Regions from separate parts of the Gordonia sp. DT101 genome, predicted to be linked through region 3. Evidence: riboswitches for the same ligand, from Rfam matches in the RefSeq annotation. Region 3 holds a riboswitch; each other region holds the start of a gene.
The links. Region 3 has a riboswitch for cobalamin ahead of ACLQ3I_RS12570 (FecCD family ABC transporter permease). Riboswitches for the same ligand answer to the same signal wherever they lie in the genome.
Positions count from the first base shown of each region.

Region 1 (3,242 bases), 140 kb from region 3:
TCGTCGCACCGAGGGCGAACACGTCGCCCACCCGTGACTCGTAGACCATCTCCTCGTCGAGTTCACCGACCCTGGTGGACTTCTCGCCGACCATGAAGACGCCGAACAGGCCACGGTCGGGGATTGAGCCGCCCGAGGTGACGGCGAGCCGTTGCGCGCCCCGGCGGCCCGAGAGAGTCCCGGCGTCGCGGTCCCAGATGGCCCGTGGACGCAACTCGGCGAACTCGTCGGAGGGAAATCGTCCGGAGATCAGGTCGAGTGTGGCGTCGAACACCTGCCGGCCCAGTTCGCGATACGGCCCTGCACGCCGTACGACGTCGAACCAGTGGTCGACGTCGAGGTCGTCGATCGCGACCGCCGCGATCGTCTGCTGGGCGAGGATGTCGAGCGGGTTCTGTGGGACCCGGAGTTCCTCGATCGCGCCGTCGAGCATCCGCTCGACGGTCACCGTGCAGTGGATGAGGTCGGTGCGGTGCTTCGGGAACAGCACGCCCTGCGAGATCTCGCCGACCTGGTGACCGGCCCGTCCGATCCGCTGCAGACCGTTCGCGACCGACGGTGGGGCCTCCACCTGGATGACGAGGTCGACTGCGCCCATGTCGATGCCGAGCTCCAGCGAACTCGTCGCCACCACACAGGCGAGGCGGCCCGACTTCAGATCGTCCTCGATCTGTGCGCGCTGTTCCTTGCTGACCGAACCGTGGTGGGCACGGGCCAGGACGGGTTCGGCGCCGGAGCTCGCGCCGCTGGCCATGACGAAGGCCGGTGCCCCGCCGGCGACGGTCGGATTGTGGGTGACCGGTGCGGCCGTACCCGTGGTTCGTTCGGCATGGATCTCGTTGAGCCGCGCGGTCAGCCGCTCGGCGAGCCGCCGCGAGTTGGCGAACACGATCGTGGCCCGGTTCTTCTCGATCAGGTCGACGATCGACGATTCGACATACGGCCACAACGAACCGGCGGTCGGCGAGAACGCGTCGTCGAGGTCGTCGCCGGCAGTCGACTCGGGCGGCGGGATGTTGGCCATGTCCTCGACGGGGACGTCGACGCGGAGGTCGAAGGTCTTGGTGGCCGGTGGTCTGACCACCCGGCACGGCGCTGCGCCACCGAGGAAGCGGGCGACCACCTCCGGCGGGCGGACCGTCGCGGACAGTCCGATGCGTTGCGCGGGTCGGTCGAGCAGTTCGTCGAGTCGTTCGAGGGTCAGCGCCAGGTGCGTGCCGCGTTTGGTGGCCGCGACGGCATGCACCTCGTCGACGATAACGGTGTCGACGTCGGTGAGGGTCTCGCGGGCGGCCGACGTCAACATCAGGTAGAGCGATTCGGGCGTGGTGATCAGGATGTCCGGCGGCGTCTTGACCAGCGACCGCCGCTGTGCCGGCGACGTGTCACCGGAGCGCACGCCGACGGTGATGTTCGGTTCGGCCAGGCCCAGTTCCTGGGCTGCCCGCGTGATGCCGGTGAGCGGTGCCCGCAGATTGCGTTCCACGTCGACGGCGAGGGCCTTGAGGGGGGAGATGTACACGACCCGGGTGGCGTGCTTCCGGTCGGGCTCCGCGGCCAGGCGGTCGAGTGCCCACAGGAACGCCGACAGTGTCTTGCCCGAGCCGGTCGGCGCGATGACCAGGGTGTTGTCGCCGTCGGCGATGGATTTCCAGGCCCCGGTCTGCGCCGTGGTCGGCTTGTCGAAGGCGCCGGTGAACCACCGCCCCGTCGGGGCGGTGAATCGATCGAGGACAGAGGCCTTGCGGGGCACATGGCCATCATCCCTCACGTCACCGACAGGCCCGGGTATACAGTCAACCCACACCAGTGCGCGGGAATCCGGTGGGACTCCGGAGCGGTCGCGCCGCTGTGATCCCGTTTGTCGTCGTCAGGATGCCTTTCGGGAGAGTCAGAATACCGCTCTGGTGACCATGTTCGACAACTCGATGGGACGCGAAATCCCAGGGAAAGGAACATCATGGCTTCGACCTCGTCGGCCGTCGCGGGTAAGGCTCGCGCACTCGCGGTGCCGGATCTGTCTGTCGTCAGTGCGGCCCTCTGGCTGACCCTCACCGTCCTCGTGGCGGCGTTGGCCTATTACTTCATCGGCTACGACCAGGGCGCCTGGTCGGTCTTCGGCACCGACACGCACATCCACGAGTTCGTCCACGACTCGCGTCACTTCCTCGGCTTCCCCTGCCACTGAGTCGCCAGGACAGGGAGACAACAGCACATGGAAAAGAAGTTCATCGGCGCAGGCCTGCTGTCGGGCCTGATCGCCGGAATCGTCGCGTATGTATTCGCCCGGCTGTTCATCGAGCCGCAGGTCGCCAAGGCGATCGACTACGAAGAAGGGCGCTCGCACGCCGAAGAGATGCTCGCGGGTGATCACGGTGCACACGAGCACGGAGAGGTCTTCACCCGTTCGATCCAGGAAAACATCGGCGCCGGCGTCGGCACGGTCGTGTTCGCAATCTGCATGGGCGCGTTCTTCGCGGTCGCGTTCACGATCTTGTGGGCCTACCTGGGCCGGCACTACCCGGCGACCGACCCTCGCATGGTGGCGGGCGCACTCGGCGTGATCGGATTTGTGGCCGTCTTCGGGGTGCCGTTCTTCGCCTATCCGGCCAATCCACCGGCCGTCGGCGAGGCCGACACGATCGGCGCGCGCAGCGGCGCGTTCCTGACGATCACCCTGCTGTCGCTGGCGTTCGCGATCGCCGCGGTGGTGCTCGCCTTGTGGCTACGACCGAGACTGGGCGGGCTGCTGTCGGGTGTCGCCGCCACCATCGGGTATCTCGTGGCGGTGACGATCACCATCGCGTTGCTGCCCGCGTTCGACGAGGTCCCGGGCCCGGTCGCCAACGATTCGGGACAGATCACGTTCCCTGGCTTCCCGGGCGACGTGATCAGCGATTTCCGGGTCTACACGATCGCCAACCAGGTCATCCTGTGGACCGTGCTGACCGTCGTGTTCGCGGTGATCCTTGGACGTCTCGCCAGACCCGTGGTGACCGCGGATGCGACAACCGGCGACAAAATCGTCGCCGAGCAGGGCTGACAGCGGACATTGCTCATCGTCACCGCCGGCCGCACCGGTCCCAACCGATCGGTGCGGTTCGGCGGTGATCTGTCCCTGGACGAGCGGGGTCGCCGCGACATGGCATCGCTGGCCGCCTCGGCTCGAGACGTCGGTGTGGTGATCGGCGGTCCAGAACGGGCGACTCGTGAGTCGAGTGAGCTGCTGGGTGCCGTCCACT
Region 1 covers NZ_JBNCLX010000003.1:133,082-136,323, reverse strand. Annotated here, with positions in the region: gene ACLQ3I_RS11925 (ATP-dependent helicase) at 1-1,753, opposite strand, end outside; cobalamin riboswitch at 1,792-1,922, shown strand; gene ACLQ3I_RS11920 (CbtB domain-containing protein) at 1,961-2,188, shown strand; gene ACLQ3I_RS11915 (CbtA family protein) at 2,216-3,043, shown strand; gene ACLQ3I_RS11910 (histidine phosphatase family protein) at 3,053-3,242, shown strand, end outside.
Region 1: it holds a riboswitch for cobalamin, as region 3 does, so the genes downstream of both, ACLQ3I_RS11920 (CbtB domain-containing protein) here and ACLQ3I_RS12570 (FecCD family ABC transporter permease) in region 3, are expected to answer to the same signal.

Region 2 (3,242 bases), 160 kb from region 3:
GATGGCTTCTATCCGGAGATCGACATCTGTTTCGCAGTCGACGACCCCGCCCGCCATTACCACGTCCCGGTGCTGCTCAGTCCGTATTCCTACACGACCTACCGGGGCAGCTGACCGAGCACATCGGCGGCGCGTCCGCTCCCTGCGGGCCCGGCCACCGGTGCCCCGAATGCGACGGACGCCACAGGGCAGGGGGTAGAGTCGAAATGAAGCCGACGTCATGTCGCGTCCACGCAATCGCGCGGACCGAGTCGGCGGTGGATCGACGCTCTCGAGCCGGACTCCACCGATCACCTCTCCGAACGGATATCCGATGTCCAACGATTCCAACCTTTTTTCGCACTGCACCGACACCACTCATGCGGCCGTGCAGGCGACCACGGCCACCTCTGAGCTCCAGTTCTCCGACGCACAGGACAACCCCTACTCCGCCGGGCGAGACTGAGCGGCGGCGAGACCGTGCCACTCGCACTCGGTCCGACCCGTCTCCAACTCGCACCCGACCTCACACTCCCGATCGCCGGGGCATGGCTGCCCTACACATCGCAGATCTCGCAGGAGCTTCCCGCCCTGCAGGCGGCCGGCCGCAGCAGGCTCGGGACCATCACCCGCATCGACGTGAATTGGCGCAATTTCGCGCGCTATCCCGGATTCGACTCCGAGAATTCGCCTGACATGTTGCCGCTGATGTCGATCACCGCGGATCACGCCGAGGTGACCCTGCTCGTCATTCCGCCCAGGACCCAGTCAGCGCTGGCCGCCACGTTGTTGCGGCAGGCCGGTCAGTGCACGAGCTCACCGGGCTCCGAGCACAGCCACCTGTACCGGGACGCCCAGCGAATCCTCCGACGCGCCGCGCTGCAGTGCGGCGCCACCGACTCGAACCCCGTCGGCTGACCCGGTCAGTGCCGCCGGAGTAGTGCCACATGCTTTGTGACACAACAACGAACGCCGCCCGGGAAACCCGAGCGGCGTTCGTTGTTGAAGACTGTGGTCAGATGGCGGTCACAGTGGTCGCCTGCGGGCCCTTGGGGCCCTGCTCGACCTCGAACTGGACGCGCTGCTGCTCTTCGAGGCTGCGGTATCCGCCGCCCTGAATGGCCGAGTAGTGAACGAAAACGTCACCATCGGTGCTGTCGTCGGGAGCGATGAAGCCGAAGCCTTTTTCGCTGTTGAACCACTTGACGGTTCCTTGAGCCATGATGCTGGTACTTCTCTCTATTTTGCACACGAGAGCCATGTGGCACTCGCGACACCATCATCGCACACTTTGTGACGTTTGAGATAACCGTGACGAAGGTGAACCGTCTGACGGCGTCCCGTGTGTTGGCCCGACGACCGTCATCGCTACGGTGGAAGACGCAGTTGGTTCGCCACTCGAGGGACATGTTGAGCCCTAGCACTGGGTGGCGTCGACGTCGGCGTCCTGGACGGATACCGACCAAGAGGGAATCCGGTGAGAATCCGGAGCTGTCCCGCAGCGGTAAGTCGGAACGACCGCCGTCAGATGCACTGGACCCTGGTCCGGGAAGCGACGGTCAGTAGGAATGCCTCCGCTCAGCAGTTGCTGGGCAAGGCCCGCCGATGAGCCCGAAGACCTGCCAGGTGTACCGGACGCGCCGCGTCCGGTGGCTCGCCGTCTCGTGGACTGGGCGCAGGTCGAACTGGTGAGGTTGCGATGTCCGGGATTCCGGCATCCTCGACGCTTGCTCGCTCGACTGCCCCTGCAGGGCGGCGGACCTTCCGTATCGTTTGCAGGAGTACAACTCTCATGTCTTCACCGAACCAATCCGCTCGGCGGTTCACCGCGACCACACTGGGCACGGCCCGCATCGGCCCGCATCGCGAACTCAAGCGCGCCGTCGAAGGCTATTGGGCAGACCGGGTCACCGCCACCGATCTCGAGACAGCGGCCGCAGATCTGCGCCGCCGCTCGTGGGAAGAGCTCGCCGCCACCGGAATCGACTCCATCCCGGTCAACACGTTCTCCTACTACGACCAGATACTCGACACCGCGGTGATGCTCGACGCACTGCCACCGCGAGTCGCCGCCATCGACAACCCGCTGGACCGCTATTTCGCGGCAGCGCGCGGAACTGCCGACATCGTGCCGCTGGAGATGACCAAGTGGTTCGACACCAATTACCACTACCTCGTACCGGAGATCTCGAGCGAGACCACCTTCGCCCTTCGCCCGGACAAGGTGCTCGCCGAGGTGGCGCAGGCGCACGGTGCCGGCATCGTGGCCCGGCCGGTTGTCGTGGGACCGATCACGTTCCTGGCGTTGGCGAAAGCAGTGGGTGACGGACCGGTGCCGATCACCCGTATCGACGATCTCGTGCCGCTGTATGCCGAACTACTGGACCGCCTCACCGACGCCGGGGTCGAGTGGGTGCAGTTCGACGAGCCCGCCCTGGTGACCGACGTCGTCGACGGGCTACCCGACCTGGCCGGCTCCGTCTACGCACGACTGAGCCGCGTGACCCGGCGTCCCGCCATCCTCGTCGCCACCTACTTCGGCGATCCCGGCGATTCGCTGGCAGCGCTCGCCCGAACCGAAGTCGAGGGCATCGCCGTCGACCTGGTCGAGGGCAGCGTGGCAACGGTGGCCGCGGTCCCCGAGTTGTCGGAGAAGCTGCTCGTCGCCGGTGTCGTCGACGGACGCAACATCTGGCGCACCGACCTCGATCGTGCGCTGGCGACTCTCGGCACGCTGCTGGGTTCGGCGGGTGATCTCGCGGTCTCCACCTCGTGCTCCACGCTTCATGTGCCGTACAGCCTGGCCGAGGAGGACTCGCTCGATCCGAATCTGCGCGGCTGGCTCGCCTTCGCCTCCGAGAAGTTCGGCGAGGTCGCGACGTTGTCGCGCGCGCTTCGCAGTGGCCGTGAGGCCGAGACCGAGGCTTTCGACGCGTGTCGGGCAGCACTTGCGACGCGGGACACCGACACCCGGCTACGAGACAATGCAGTTCGTGATCGGCTCGCCGCCGTCACCGACGCAGACGCGACCCGCGGCGACGCGGCGGGCCGTATCGCCGAGCAGAACCTGCGACTAGGTCTGCCCGTGCTGCCCACCACGACGATCGGCTCCTACCCGCAGACCGTGGCGATCCGCAAGGCCCGCGCCGCGCTGCGGTCCCGCGCGATCGACCGGGACGAGTACCTGCGCCGGATGCGCGCCGAGATCGCGGATGTCGTTGCCCTGCAGGAGAAGATCGGCCTCGACGTGCTGGTGCACGGTG
Region 2 covers NZ_JBNCLX010000003.1:114,808-118,049, forward strand. Annotated here, with positions in the region: gene uraH (hydroxyisourate hydrolase) at 1-114, shown strand, start outside; gene ACLQ3I_RS11850 (hypothetical protein) at 314-445, shown strand; gene ACLQ3I_RS11855 (DUF5994 family protein) at 460-897, shown strand; gene ACLQ3I_RS11860 (cold-shock protein) at 995-1,201, opposite strand; cobalamin riboswitch at 1,388-1,620, shown strand; gene metE (5-methyltetrahydropteroyltriglutamate--homocysteine S-methyltransferase) at 1,772-3,242, shown strand, end outside.
Region 2: it holds a riboswitch for cobalamin, as region 3 does, so the genes downstream of both, metE (5-methyltetrahydropteroyltriglutamate--homocysteine S-methyltransferase) here and ACLQ3I_RS12570 (FecCD family ABC transporter permease) in region 3, are expected to answer to the same signal.

Region 3 (3,242 bases):
CCGGTCGCGACCACCTCCGCTGCCGTGAAGTCGAAGTCGAGCGCGATCCGCTGGGTGAGGGCTGCCACCTGACGAGCGTTGTCCCGCATGCTGATCGACGTGATGTCGCGGTCGCCCACCCGTACACGCCCCCGAGTCGGGTCGAGTGCGCGATACAGGCAACGCAGCATCGTCGACTTGCCGCTGCCGTTGGGGCCGATGATGCCCAGGAAACTGCCCGGCGGCGCGTGGACGGTCACGTCACGAAGGATCGTCGCATGTCCGATCTCGACACCCACTTCGTCGTAGTCGACCCCCCGCATCACCCCGCCTCCGTACCGCGCCGGCGCATCAGGAGCAGGAAGACCGGCACCCCGACCGCGGCCGTGATCGCACCGAGCGGGAGTTCTTGCGGTGGGACGAGCGTTCGGGCAAGCAGATCCGCGGCGACGAGGAACACCGCGCCGATGAGCGGGGTGACCACCACCAACCGGCGATGGTCGGCGCCCACCAGAAGTCGCGCCACATGCGGCACCACCAGCCCGACGAACCCGATCGCCCCACACACCGAGACCATGACGCCGGTCATGAGCGCGGCCACGATGAACAGCAGCATGCGGAATCGTGAGGCGCGCAACCCGAGTGACGCGGACACCTCGTCGCCCATTGCCAACGCGTTGAGCTGGCGGGCCAATCCTGCGACGACCACGAGGCCGACCAGCACCACCGCCGCCACGAGCCCTGCGGTGTGCCAGCTCGTCGCGGCCAGACTGCCCAACAACCAGAACATCACGCTGCGAGCGGCATCTCCGGCGGGCGCGAGGAAGACCAGCACTGTGGTCAATGCCGAAAACCCGTAACCCAGAGCGGTTCCGGTGAGCACCAGCCGCAGCGGTGTGAGACCGCCGGCCGATCTCGCGATTGCGAAGACGATCACGGTGGCGACCAACGCCCCCACGAACGCAGCGGTCGGGAGCGCGTAGACACCGACTCCGGCGAAGACACCGAACAGCACCACCGCGGTGGCGCCCACTGACGCTCCCGACGAGATACCGAGCACGTACGGGTCGGCCAGCGCGTTGCGGACCATTGCCTGCACCACGAGGCCGACGGTGCTCAGTCCCGCCCCGACCAGGGCACCGGTGAGAACGCGAGGGAGTCGCGAATCGACCACGATCCGGTAGTCGGCGGCATCCCCGGCGGTGACCACGCCGCCGGTCAGGTCGGCCCACACATAGCCGACGGCATCGCGCCACGGGACGTGTGCCGTACCGAAGATGAGCCCGAGCACGGAGATCGTCAGGAGCCCCGACACGCAGAGCACACTCAGCACGCTCACGCGCAACCACTGCCCGGTCATCCCACCTCGTCACTCACCGAGGACACACGACGACGCCGACAGGTCGGCGGCACCGACCATGTCCCACGGAGTCGATGTCGACCGCGGCACGCCGCCGCGGTCACGTCGGCAGGTCTTCGGACTCCCGGACACGGCACAGTTCGTGCCACCTACTGACGGCCGCTTCCCAGGTCATCGCTGACCCAGTGCTCCTGGCCGCTGTCGTTTCCGGTCACCGCTGCGGGGCAGCCCTGGATTCGCACCAGATTCCCTCTTACGCTCGATCCGGACGAACCGGACGAAGACCGACGCAGCACCGAACTTAGCAGCCGACTCGATCGGCCCCGCAGCGCCGTCATACGATGCGGGCCATGCATCCGCAGGCACGCGCCCTCGACAAGGTTCGGGGTTGCGTTGTCGGCGCGTCGTCGGGGGTCACCTCGACCATCGCGCACGCAGCCGCGGGCGGCGGGTTGCCCGACTCCACGGCCCTCACTCTTCTGGTCGCGGTGTGCGCGGGGCTCGGCTGGACCGCCACCGCCGCCTCCCCGCCGCGCGCCGGATGGCCGGGCCTCGTCGGCATGCTCGTCGGCGGACAGCTCGTGGGTCACCTCGCACTCGCCGCCCTTTCTCATCACCACGCCACGCTGCTGACTCCCTCGATGGCGACCTTTCACATCGTCGCCACCGTGGTGGCGGTCGCCCTGGCGATCGGTCTGGAGACCGCGGTGATCGCCGCCCTGTCGGTGGTGATCCGGGCCGTTCTCACGCTCATCTCGGCGCCAGTCGACGTCTCGATGTCCTGGAGCGTGCTGCCCGCGACCGACGACCGCCTGCGGCCCGGCCGCAGGTGTGTCCGCCCGGTGGGTACCCGGGGTCCCCCGATCCCGGCGATGTGACCATTCCTCACCCTCGCTGACCTGCTCGCGTGTCGACCACGCGCGGCGGTCGGCTCTCTGCGTATGCGCACGACCTCATCTGTCGTGCGGCGCATCCAGCTCTCGAAAGGCGGACCTCTGTGTCCCTCACCCAGGAACCACCCCGACAGCCGCTCGACTCCTCGCCACCGACCGACCCGGCCGGTCGCCGGCCCGGTGGGCGCCACATCGGCTGGGAACCGTTGGTGCGACGACTCCACTTCTATGCCGGCATCCTGATCGCACCGTTTCTGATCGTCGCGGTCGTCAGCGGAGGCCTCTACGCACTCGCACCCGGTCTCGAGAAGGTCGTCTACCGCGAGCAACTGCACACCGACAGCACGGGTCAGGCCCGCCCCGTGGCCGATCAGATCCGCGCGGCCATGGCCACCCGACCGGATCTCGCTCTCTCCGCCGTGCGTCCGGCAGCCGCGCCAGGTGACACCACGCGCGTGCTGTTCGACGACCCGTCGCTCGGAGAATCGGAGCGGATGGCGGTCTTCGTCGATCCGGTCACCGCGCGCCCGGTCGGCGAGCTGGTGAGCTACGGGAGTGCCGGGGCCTTACCGCTGCGGACCTGGATCAGCCAGTTGCATCGTCACCTCCATCTGGGAGAACCTGGTCGCGTCTACAGCGAACTCGCGGCGTCGTGGCTGTGGGTGATCGCACTGGCGGGTCTCGCGTTGTGGATTGCGCGGTATCGCCGGATGAGGCGTGACCGGAAGGCTCGGCTGATCAGCGTCGACCGTTCAACCGGGGGCCGGGCCCGCACACTGAACTGGCATGGTGCCGTGGGTGTCTGGATCGTCGTGGGGGTGCTGTTCCTGTCGGCGACCGGCCTCACCTGGTCGCGCTTCGCCGGCGACAACATCGGCGAGCTGCGTCAGGCACTGAGCTGGACGACCCCGAGTGTGTCGACCTCCCTTGACGACTCCGCCACGTCCGCCGGTGCACACAGCGGACACGGCGACCACACGCCCGGGCATGACGGCGCCGGGGGTGCCGCC
Region 3 covers NZ_JBNCLX010000003.1:271,260-274,501, forward strand. Annotated here, with positions in the region: gene ACLQ3I_RS12565 (ABC transporter ATP-binding protein) at 1-302, opposite strand, end outside; gene ACLQ3I_RS12570 (FecCD family ABC transporter permease) at 302-1,339, opposite strand; cobalamin riboswitch at 1,430-1,643, opposite strand; gene ACLQ3I_RS12575 (hypothetical protein) at 1,690-2,217, shown strand; gene ACLQ3I_RS12580 (PepSY-associated TM helix domain-containing protein) at 2,337-3,242, shown strand, end outside.